DNA from 3 places in the Dietzia psychralcaliphila genome. Region 2 is predicted to be linked to each of the others. Evidence: predicted binding sites of a transcription regulator. Region 2 holds the regulator's gene; each other region holds the start of a gene.
What was found. The regulator LexA, encoded in region 2, represses DNA repair genes until DNA is damaged. The targets are predictions, from matches to a motif close to CGAACANNTGTTCG.
Positions count from the first base shown of each region.

Region 1: a site for LexA is predicted at 1,536-1,549, ahead of A6048_RS05610 (CoA transferase subunit A). Genes of this name have one in related genera too.
Region 3: a site for LexA is predicted at 1,760-1,773, ahead of A6048_RS13690 (HNH endonuclease signature motif containing protein). Genes of this name have one in related genera too.

Region 1 is NZ_CP015453.1:1,244,057-1,247,304, forward strand. It holds gene A6048_RS05600 (IclR family transcriptional regulator) at 1-670, opposite strand, end outside; gene pcaD (3-oxoadipate enol-lactonase) at 667-1,449, opposite strand; gene A6048_RS05610 (CoA transferase subunit A) at 1,579-2,352, shown strand; gene A6048_RS05615 (3-oxoacid CoA-transferase subunit B) at 2,349-2,978, shown strand; partial or broken gene A6048_RS05620 (malate dehydrogenase) at 3,109-3,248, shown strand, end outside.
Region 2 is NZ_CP015453.1:1,983,786-1,987,033, reverse strand. It holds gene hflX (GTPase HflX) at 1-1,352, shown strand, start outside; gene lexA (transcriptional repressor LexA) at 1,392-2,060, opposite strand; gene A6048_RS09075 (hypothetical protein) at 2,290-2,652, shown strand; gene nrdR (transcriptional regulator NrdR) at 2,767-3,222, shown strand.
Region 3 is NZ_CP015453.1:2,967,237-2,970,484, reverse strand. It holds gene A6048_RS13695 (NAD(P)-binding domain-containing protein) at 1-94, shown strand, start outside; gene A6048_RS13690 (HNH endonuclease signature motif containing protein) at 118-1,755, opposite strand; gene A6048_RS18300 (helix-turn-helix domain-containing protein) at 2,204-2,821, opposite strand; gene A6048_RS13680 (amidohydrolase family protein) at 3,004-3,248, shown strand, end outside.

The DNA of each region.
Region 1 (3,248 bases), 740 kb from region 2:
CGCGGTCGGCGACCGCCGCCAGTTCGGCGCGCAGCCCGGCCGGCTCTCCGATCCCGTGCGGTGTGAGTACGCGTAGGTCGGTCGCCGCCAGGTGGGCATCCAGCTCCTCCGGGGGCAGGGCTGCGAGCAGGACCCTGCCCATCGAGGTGGCGAAGGCCGGGAAGCGGGTTCCGATGGTGATCCCGATGTTCATGATCCGACGCACCTGGACACGGCCCACATAGACGATGTCGTGACCGTCGAGGACGGCGATCGACGACGACTCGTCGAGCTGGGCGCTGAGCCGTTCGAGGTGCGGTTGGGCCAGATCGGTCAGTGGCATGGCCGAGAGGTAGCTGTAGCCGAGGTCGAGCACGCGGGGGGTGAGCCAGAACGCCGACCCGGCGGTGTCCACGTAGCCGAGCTCGACCAGTGTGTGGAGGAACCGACGCGCGGTCGCGCGGGTGAGCCCGGTGGTCCGGGCGACCTCACTGAGGGTCTGTCGGGGGTGGTCGGCGTCGAACGCGGTGATGACGGCGAGGCCGCGCGCGAGGGACTGGACGAAGTCCGGGGACGCCGGTCGTTCGGGTGTGGACCCTGCCCCTGACTCGGACCCGAAACCGGACCCGGAGCTGAGCCCGAGCCCAGACCGGGTCTCGTCGTCGGCGTGCTCGCGGTCCTCCGCGCTCACGCGGGCCCGGCCGAGGTCAGGTGCGCGCGCAGGACCTCGGAGACGCGCTCGGGCATCTCCACGGTGGGAACGTGGGCTGCGGGCGACAGGGTCACGAACTCGGCCCCCGGGATACCGTCCGCGAGCTCGCGGAGCACGTCGGGCGGCGTGGAGGGGTCCTCGTCTCCGGCCACCACGAGGGTGGGACAGGTGATCCGGCCGAGGTCGGCGCGTCCGTCCCACCCGGACAGGGCGTCGCAGGCCGCGGCATACCCCTCGTCGCTGGTCGCCAGGATCATCTCGCGGAGACCTGCCACCAGGGCGGGATCCTCCTCGGCGCGACCGGGGGTGATCCACCGCGCCACCACCGCGTCGGCGACGGCCCCGGTGCCGCCCTCGCGGACCGCGGTCGCGCGGTCGACCCATCCCGAGGGTTCGCCGAACTTCGCGGCCGTGCACAGCAGGGCCGTGGACCGGACCCGGGTGGGCTCGTGGACCGCGAGCCACTGGGCCACCGCACCTCCCAGGGAGAGCCCGACCACGTGGAAGCGGTCCACGCCGAGGGCGTCGAGCAGGGCGAGGACGTCGCCGCAGAGATCGGCGATCGTGCACGGCCCCGGAACCACGTCGGAGCCCCCGTGTCCACGGTGGTCGACGGCGATGACCGTGTGGTCCCGGGCCAGTTCGCGCACCTGGGCGTCCCACATCGACCGGTTCGATCCGAGTGATCCGAGGAGTACGACGGCAGGGGCATCCGCTAACTGCGGGCCGCTGACCTGGTGAGACAGGGTGGCGGGCATGGGGCGGTTCCTTTCCTGGGGGAGGCGGCCGGGTCCGGTCGGGCCCGGGTGACGTGCACCACGATACGCCGCAAGTGTACGCATAACGAACAGTTGTGCAAGAAGCGAACAGAGTCTACGGTGTGTGACATGACCAACAAGATCTTCTCGTCGGCCGCCGCAGCGGTCGCGGACATTCCGGACGGCGCCTCGCTCGCCGTCGGGGGGTTCGGTCTGGTCGGCATCCCCGCCGTCCTGATCGATGCACTCCTCGACCAGGGGGCCACCGACCTGAGCACCGTGAGCAACAACTGCGGTACGGACGGCTTCGGTCTCGGCACGCTCCTCGAGGCCCGACGCATCACCCGCACCACGGCCTCCTACGTGGGGGCCAACAAGGAGTTCGCCAGGCAGTACCTGAGCGGCGAGCTGGAGGTGGAGTTGACGCCGCAGGGCACGCTCGCCGAGCGGATGCGCTCCGGCGGAGCGGGCATCCCCGCCTTCTACACACCCGCCGGCGTCGGGACGATGGTCGCCGAGGGTGGACTCCCACTGCGCTACGACGGCGACGGGGGAGTGGCCGTGGCGTCCGACCCCAAGGAGGTGCGCGAGTTCGACGGAGTGCAGTACGTCCTCGAGCGCGCGATCGTCACCGATTTCGCCCTCGTCCACGCCCACCGTGCGGACACCGCGGGCAACCTCCAGTTCCGCGGCACCGCACGGAACTTCAACCCGGACGTCGCGATGGCCGGCCGCATCACCATCGTCCAGGCCGAGGAGATCGTCCCGGCGGGACGGATCGACCCGGCCGACGTCCACCTCCCCGGAATCTTCGTCCAGCGCCTCGTCGAGGTGGGACGTCAGGAGACCGGAGTCGAGATCGAGAAGCTGAGTAGCGGCAGGAACGGGGAGGACCGGTCATGAGCTGGACCCACGAGCAGATGGCGGCCCGGATCGCCGCGGACTTCGTCGACGGCCAGTACGTCAACCTGGGGATCGGGATGCCGACCCTCATCCCCGACGTCGTCCCCGGCGGTGTCGAGGTGACCCTGCACTCGGAGAACGGCATCCTCGGCGTGGGCCCGTACCCGACGCCCGAGCAGCTCGACCCGGAGATGATCAACGCCGGCAAGGAGACCATCACGGCAGCCGCCGGGGCGGCGTACTTCTCGTCGTCGGAGTCCTTCGCCATGATCCGGGGCGGAACGGTCGACGTGGCGGTGCTGGGCGCCATGCAGGTCTCACAGGCCGGGGACCTGTCCAACTGGATGATCCCGGGAGCGATGGTCAAGGGCATGGGCGGTGCCATGGACCTGGTCCACGGCGCCGGCCGGGTGATCGTGATGATGGACCACGTCACGCGCAAGGGGGACATCAAGCTCATGGCCGAGAACTCCCTGCCGTACACCGGCCGCCGGTGCGTTCAGCGCGTCGTCACCGACCTGTGTGTCCTCGACATCACCGCCGAGGGGTTCCGGCTCGTCGAACCGGCCCCGGACGTCACGATCGAGGAGATCCGCGCCAAGACGGGCGCCGAGGTCCACACCTAGCGGGACCGCACACCGCCGACTGGCCCCGGGGCGAACAACGGGTGTACGACGGTTCAGGCGATCAACCGGGGGTCGGTTTCTCACTACTGTGGGGACCGACCCCGTCGTCGCCTGAGGAAGGTCCCCACGCATGAGCACCTCCACCCCGGTCACCGTCACCGTCACCGGCGCCGCCGGAAAGATCGCCTACTCGTTGCTCTTCCGCCTGGCGTCCGGCCTGGTCTACGGCCCCGACACGCCGGTCCGCCTGCGGCTGCTCGACATCCCGTC
Region 2 (3,248 bases):
TCGCCGGATTGTCGACCGAGCTCCAGGACGTCAACGACGCCGAGTACCGCCAACTCCGGCTGGAGCGGGTCGTCCTCGTAGGGGTCTGGACCGAGGGATCCGCAGCACAGGCAGAGGCCGCGATGGCCGAATTGGCCCAGCTCGCCGAGACGGCCGGCTCGGAGGTGTGCGATGCGCTGATCCAGCGCCGCGACAAGCCCGACGCCGCCACCTACATCGGCTCGGGCAAGGCCAAGACGCTGAAGGACGTGATCGACGCGACCGGCGCCGACACGGTGATTTGTGACGGTGAGCTCACTCCCGGTCAGCTGATCGCCCTGGAGAAGGTCGTCAACGTCAAGGTCATCGACCGCACCGCGTTGATCCTCGACATCTTCGCCCAACACGCGACCAGCCGTGAGGGCAAGGCCCAGGTCTCCCTGGCGCAGATGGAGTACATGTTGCCGCGCCTACGCGGCTGGGGCGAGGCACTCTCCAGGCAGGCGGGTGGCCGGGCGGGCAGCAACGGGGGCGTCGGTCTCCGCGGTCCCGGTGAGACGAAGATCGAGACGGATCGCCGCCGTATCCGGGAGCGCACGGCCAGGCTGCGTCGGGAGATCAAGGGCATGAAGCAGGCCCGGGACACCAAGCGGCACCGCCGGCGCGCCACCCCGGTGCCCTCGATCGCTATCGCCGGGTACACGAACGCCGGCAAGTCCAGTCTGCTCAACCGCCTCACCGGTGCCGGCGTTCTGGTCCAGAACGCGCTGTTCGCCACCCTCGACCCCACCACCCGGCGGGCCGAGCTCCCGGACGGGCGCACCGTGGTCTTCACCGACACCGTCGGGTTCGTCCGACACCTCCCGACGCAGCTCGTCGAGGCCTTCCGTTCGACGCTGGAGGAGGTCGTCGATTCCGAGCTGCTCCTGCACGTGGTGGACGGGTCGGACGCCTTCCCGCTGCGCCAGATCGAGGCCGTCCGCACCGTCATCAACGATGTCGTCGAGGAACAGAACGCTGAGAGTCCGCGCGAGCTCGTGGTGATCAACAAGATCGATGTGGCGGACCCCGTCGTGCTGACCGAACTACATCACGCCCTCCCGGACGCGGTCTTCGTCTCGGCGGCGACGGGAGAAGGCTTCGACGAGCTCCTCGAACGGATCATGCGGGTTGTCGCCTCCGGGGACACGCAGGTGACGCTCGAGATCCCCTTCACCCGGGGTGACGTGGTCTCCCGTGTGCACGCAGAGGGCGCAGTGGTGGACGAGCAACACACGCAGGACGGCACCCGGATCGTGGTCCGGCTGCCCTCCTCCGTGGCCGGAGAGCTAGGGGAGTACCGCACCGGCAGTTCGCACGACGGTGTCGCCTGACCCTGTCACGAGGTCAGACGACACCGACTCCGCGCGGGGTCAGAGCTTGCGGAAGACGGTGACGACCTTCCCCAGGATCGTCGCGTGCTCCCCGGGAATCGGACTGAACGACGGGTTGTGGGGCAGGAGCCACACCCCGCTCGCGTCCCTGCGGAAGGTCTTGACGGTTGCCTCCCCGTCGATCATCGCCGCCACGATGTCTCCGTTGTCCGCCACGTTCTGCCGACGTACCACCACGTAGTCGCCGTCACAGATGGCGGCGTCGATCATCGACTCACCGACCACTCGGAGCATGAACAGGTCGCCGGAACCCACCAGATCCGACGGGAGTGGGAAGACCTCCTCCACCGCCTGCTCGGCCAGGATCGGCCCGCCGGCCGCGATGCGGCCCAGTACGGGAACGTATACCGGCTCGACCGCCCCACTGGGCCGCGGCTCCTCCTGAGCAGGTGCGCGCCGTCCCCGGGACCGCTGCCCCGGGACGCCGTGGACGTCGACAGCCCGCGGCTTGTGAGGATCCCGGGTCAGGAAGCCCTTCTTCTCCAGTGTCCGCAACTGGTGTGCGACAGAGGAGGTCGACTGCAGACCGACGGCGTCACCGATCTCGCGGATGCTCGGGGGGTAGCCCCGGTCCTTGACCGTGTCGTGGATATGCAACAGAACGCTCTTCTGACGAGGCGTCAGGGCCTCGAAGTCGGGCTTGGGCATGTGTGGGTCCCTTCGGCGAATGGGTGTTCGACGTCTCTATCTGTGTACACCCTACTTCCCGCGGACCGTCCGCGCCACACAGGTGTTCGAAGAAATATCCTCTGGAATGTCGACTCTGTCGGACCCGCGTGATACAACTCTAGTCAGGTTCGAGTTCGAACAGATGTGCACACAAATGCACACGGGCGTGCGAACGAACTTCGCACACCATATCGAGTTGGGAGTTTTCATGTCCGTTCTGGAGATGCAGTCACAGGCGCGTCCGTCGATGCACTGGACGGAGGTCTGCGCGACCGACCACGACCGGCCCGCCGCGTCCGGGCTGCGGTCCCGCCGCGACACGCACATCCGTCACACCACGCGGACCCTCGACCGTGGACGTCAGCTGTCCACACGATCGGTGGCACCCGGTCGTCGGGTGCTCGTCCGACCCGCGTCGGCGGACCAGGTCAGAGCCTGCGGCGGCGAAGTGCGGACGAATGCGCCGGTGGTCGACGACGTCCCCACGTGGGCTCTGTTGGTCTGCGGAATCGTGTTCGGGGTCCTGATGCTGCTGGCGCTGGCACTCCTGGGCGGGCCCGCCTACGCGTGACCTATGGCATCGCCTTCTAGAATGATCCCGGGACGGCGACCCGTCGCCCCCGTACCGCTGTCGGCTACTGCCGGCGGACACGTGCGGAGCCGGTCGACGAATGGCGAAGCTGGAATGTACTGCCCCATATGTCACCACGAGGACTCCCGGGTGATCGACTCGCGGTCGGTCGACGAAGGGCAGGCGATCAGACGTCGACGCGAGTGCCCTGAATGCGGACACCGGTTCACGACCCTCGAGACTCCGTTGTTGACCGTGCTCAAGCGCAGCGGCGTCACCGAGAGCTTCAGCCGCGACAAGGTGGTTCGCGGCGTCAGACGCGCGTGCCAGGGTCGGGCGGTGGAGGAAGACGCTCTCCGGCGTCTGGCACAACAGGTCGAGGACGCCGTCAGGGCGGGCGGGGCGTCAGAGGTTCCCGCGCACGAAATCGGTCTCGCGATCCTGGGCCCGCTCCAGGATCTCGACGAGGTCGCCTACCTGCGCTTCGCGTCCGTCTACAAGCAATTCAGTTCGGCCGCGGATTTCGAGAGCGAGATCATCGCCCTCCGTGAGCGGCACGCCACGCACTAGCGCGCCTACCGGCGGAGGCTCAGCGC
Region 3 (3,248 bases), 980 kb from region 2:
CCGGGACTTCGCGTCGTTCGAGCACATCGAGGTCGGGTCCATCGGTCCACACAACAGCTCCGACGGGTGGTACCCGACGCGTTCGCGCTTCTGACGTCGCCGGTCGCGCGCATCTCATCAGAACGGCGGCTCGTCGTCCGACGCCGGAGACGACGATGTCTGCGGGGCACTCGGTCCGGTCCGCTCGGTCTGTCGCCGCAGTCGCGCCTGCGCACGAAGCTTCTGACGTTCTGCTTCGCGACGGTGACGCAGGTGGGGTCGCCTCCGGGACTCGGCTGAACCGCTGCCGGTCTCGCCAGCCTCGGCCGCCTCCCGCTGGCGACTGCTCGCCTCGGGGTGTTGCGGTGCCGCGTGGCCGGCGAGCGGCCCACTGGGAAAGGTCCAGATGCGGGTTCCGGGGTCCCTGTCCGGGTGATTGGGACCGTGGAGCCATACGTACGAACCGTCGGTGTCCCGGTAGTAGGCCCACACACCGTCGGTCTTGAGTCGATGGTGGAAACGACAGAGACTGCCGAGGTCGTCGCACGTCGTGTGCCCGCCCCGGTCAGGGTGATCATGGTCGAAGGGGATGATGTGGTCGAGGTCGGCCTTCTCCGCGGATGTCTGGCAGCCGGGGAACACACACGTCCCATCGCGTCCCCGGCAGAAGCGAGACACCGCCTCCGAAGGGGCGTGGCGCCGGGCTGCGGTGGTGTCCGGGTCGGCGAGTTCGGAGAGCGAGTCGATCCTCAGCCTGGCGCTTCGCTGCAGTTCTTCCGCGGTGTGACCGGTGATCGGCCCGTACCCGGCGAGAGTGAGGCCGCGGTTGTCCGGGGTGCCGTCGTCATAGGCATGGATGACCACCCGGCGGGCGGAGGACCGGGCCTCCGGGTCGGTGGGGTGTTCCCCGTCCGGATCCGGCAGGCTGGTCCAGCCGCGGCTCAGGGCGAGAAGCCCGGCTGCGCGGAGTTGGCCCAGGGGGCGCGGGTCGTCCGGTGAGGCGGTGCGGGCGAAGGCCTCGATGCGGTCGGCGATCTCCAGGGCGTCCTCGGCGGTGAGCGTGGCGGTGATGATGGCCCGGTCGTCCTGGAGGGGCACCAGCTCCACGTCCTGGTCGCGACGCGCCTGCTGGGCACGGGCGTCGGCGCCGACGGGATCGCAGGCCGCGATGGTCTTGGTGAGCATCTTGCGCAGCGGCCCGAGCCTGGGTGGGTGGGTCCTACGCCTAGTGGGGGCCAGCCCGTCGCTGATCTGCCGGTCGAGTTCAGGCATCAGGTGATCAGCCACCAGGGCTGTCTCCTCGGCGATGGTGTGGGCGGCGAGGATGCCTATCCACCCGGTCGCCAGAAGGGCAGCCGTACGTGGAAGACGTTCGGTCAGTTCGACCGCGGTGGTCACCAGCCGGGATGCGCCGGGGCGGGAGAGTGCCATGGAGGCGCTGATCATGGTGGCGGCGGTTTCCCACGGATCACGATGGCGGTCGTGCTCGGTGGCAAAACGATCGGTGGCGGAACGATCTGTGGCGTAACGATCTGTGGCGTAACGATCTGTGGCGGAACGGACACAGTCGTAGGCATAGGCCAGCGTGCGTCCCTCGGCCGCGTAGATCGTTCGCTGGGCGAGGTAGCCGCGTTGTTGGCCGGGGTCCCACCGGGCGAACGCGTCGGGAACCAGTACGGGGAGGGCGGGTCCCGACGACGTGGTGAATCCGGGCGGCGGGATGGGTGCCTCGGGTGCGTCGACGTTGTCAGAAATGGGGCGCTGTGTCGAGGTCATGAGTCGATCGTATGTTCGAACTACGACACGGTGGGGGTGCGCCGATCCCGTGGTCCTGATCTGCGGTGCCCTGCGCACCCTCTGCAGGGCGCCGCAGGTCGGCCGGGTGCCTGGCCGTGATTCGACCCGGAAAGCACCTCTGCTGGCATGGGGACCTGCCCGGCCGGGCCACGATCAGACGGACGTGTTCGGCTGCGCCGCGATCAGGCGGGCCTGTCCGGCCTCGGTTGCGTGTCAGTGGTGCGGCGCCTGCCGTCGTTCCGCGCGACCGTGCCGCGACGTCCCTCCGGGAGTGCGGCACGGTGTGGGTGCGCGGATCCGGTGGTCCTGGCCTGGCCTGGCCTGGCCTGGCCCGGCCTGGCCTGGCCCGGCCTGACCTGAGCTGACCTGGGCTGCCCTGCTGGTGCCCTGCAGGGCACCGCAGGTCAGCGGGGAGCGGGGCAGTGACTCAGCCCGGCCGGGCGACGATCAGGCAGGCCTGCCCGCCCTCGGGCACATACCAGCGGTGGGGGAGCGTGCCGTCGTACCGCGCGACGTCTCCCGCCTCCAGGCGGCTGAGCGAGTCGCCTACCTCAAGCAGGACCGTGCCCCGGGTGACGTAAATCCACTCGCGGCCGGGATGTTCAAAGAACCGGCCGGGTACGTGGTTGGTCTCGACGAACTCGAGGAACTGAGTGTCGTTCGGCCCGCCCGGCAGTAACCGGGTGTGTCCGCCGACGGTGCCCTCCGCGCGGGTGAGCACCGCGCCCTCCGACGCGCGACGGACGTCCACGTGTCCGTCCGCTGCCGCAGCCGGGCCTCCCGCCGGTTTGTCTGGTGCCCCGGACGTGGTGTCGACGGAGTCGACCGCCTCCAGTAGGTGTGCCTGGGTGGTTCCCAGCGCGTGGGCGAGCCCCTCGAGCGTGGACATGCTCGGGGCCGCCTTGCCGCGCTCGATCTGGCTGAGGAACGGCTGCGAGATCCCGGCCTGACCGGCCACCTCCACGAGAGTCAGCCCGAGTTGCTGGCGGTGATGCCGAATGCGTGCACCCAGGCGCGCGAGACCGTCGTCGCGAAACCCTGACACCGGTGTCTCCCATCGTCCGTGAGCGGTTACAGACCAGATCCGGCGGGGTAATCCGGTCGAAACACCGACCCGTGACACTGAGCTGTATTGACGAGGTCAATATCCCGCGTCCTTGTCGAAAGCGCAAGGGCACCATCCCGACCCGGTCAGGGACGGTCCGGCAGAGCAGGAGAACCCAGTCAGTGGACATACTCACCCGCCAGCGTGGTGACGGGGCACCGGAGCCCGGCGACACGGCCCTGAAGTCCGGCGACACGGCCCTGGGGCCCGACGGCACGGCCCTGAGGCATGTCGACCGCATCGCCGGGGTGGGACTACTCGACGGTCGGGTGGTCGACGTGGACATCTCGGGCGGAGTGGTCGTCGCCGTCACCGAGGCCGTCACCGAGGCTGTCACGGAGGCTGGAGACGCGGGAGTCGACATCAC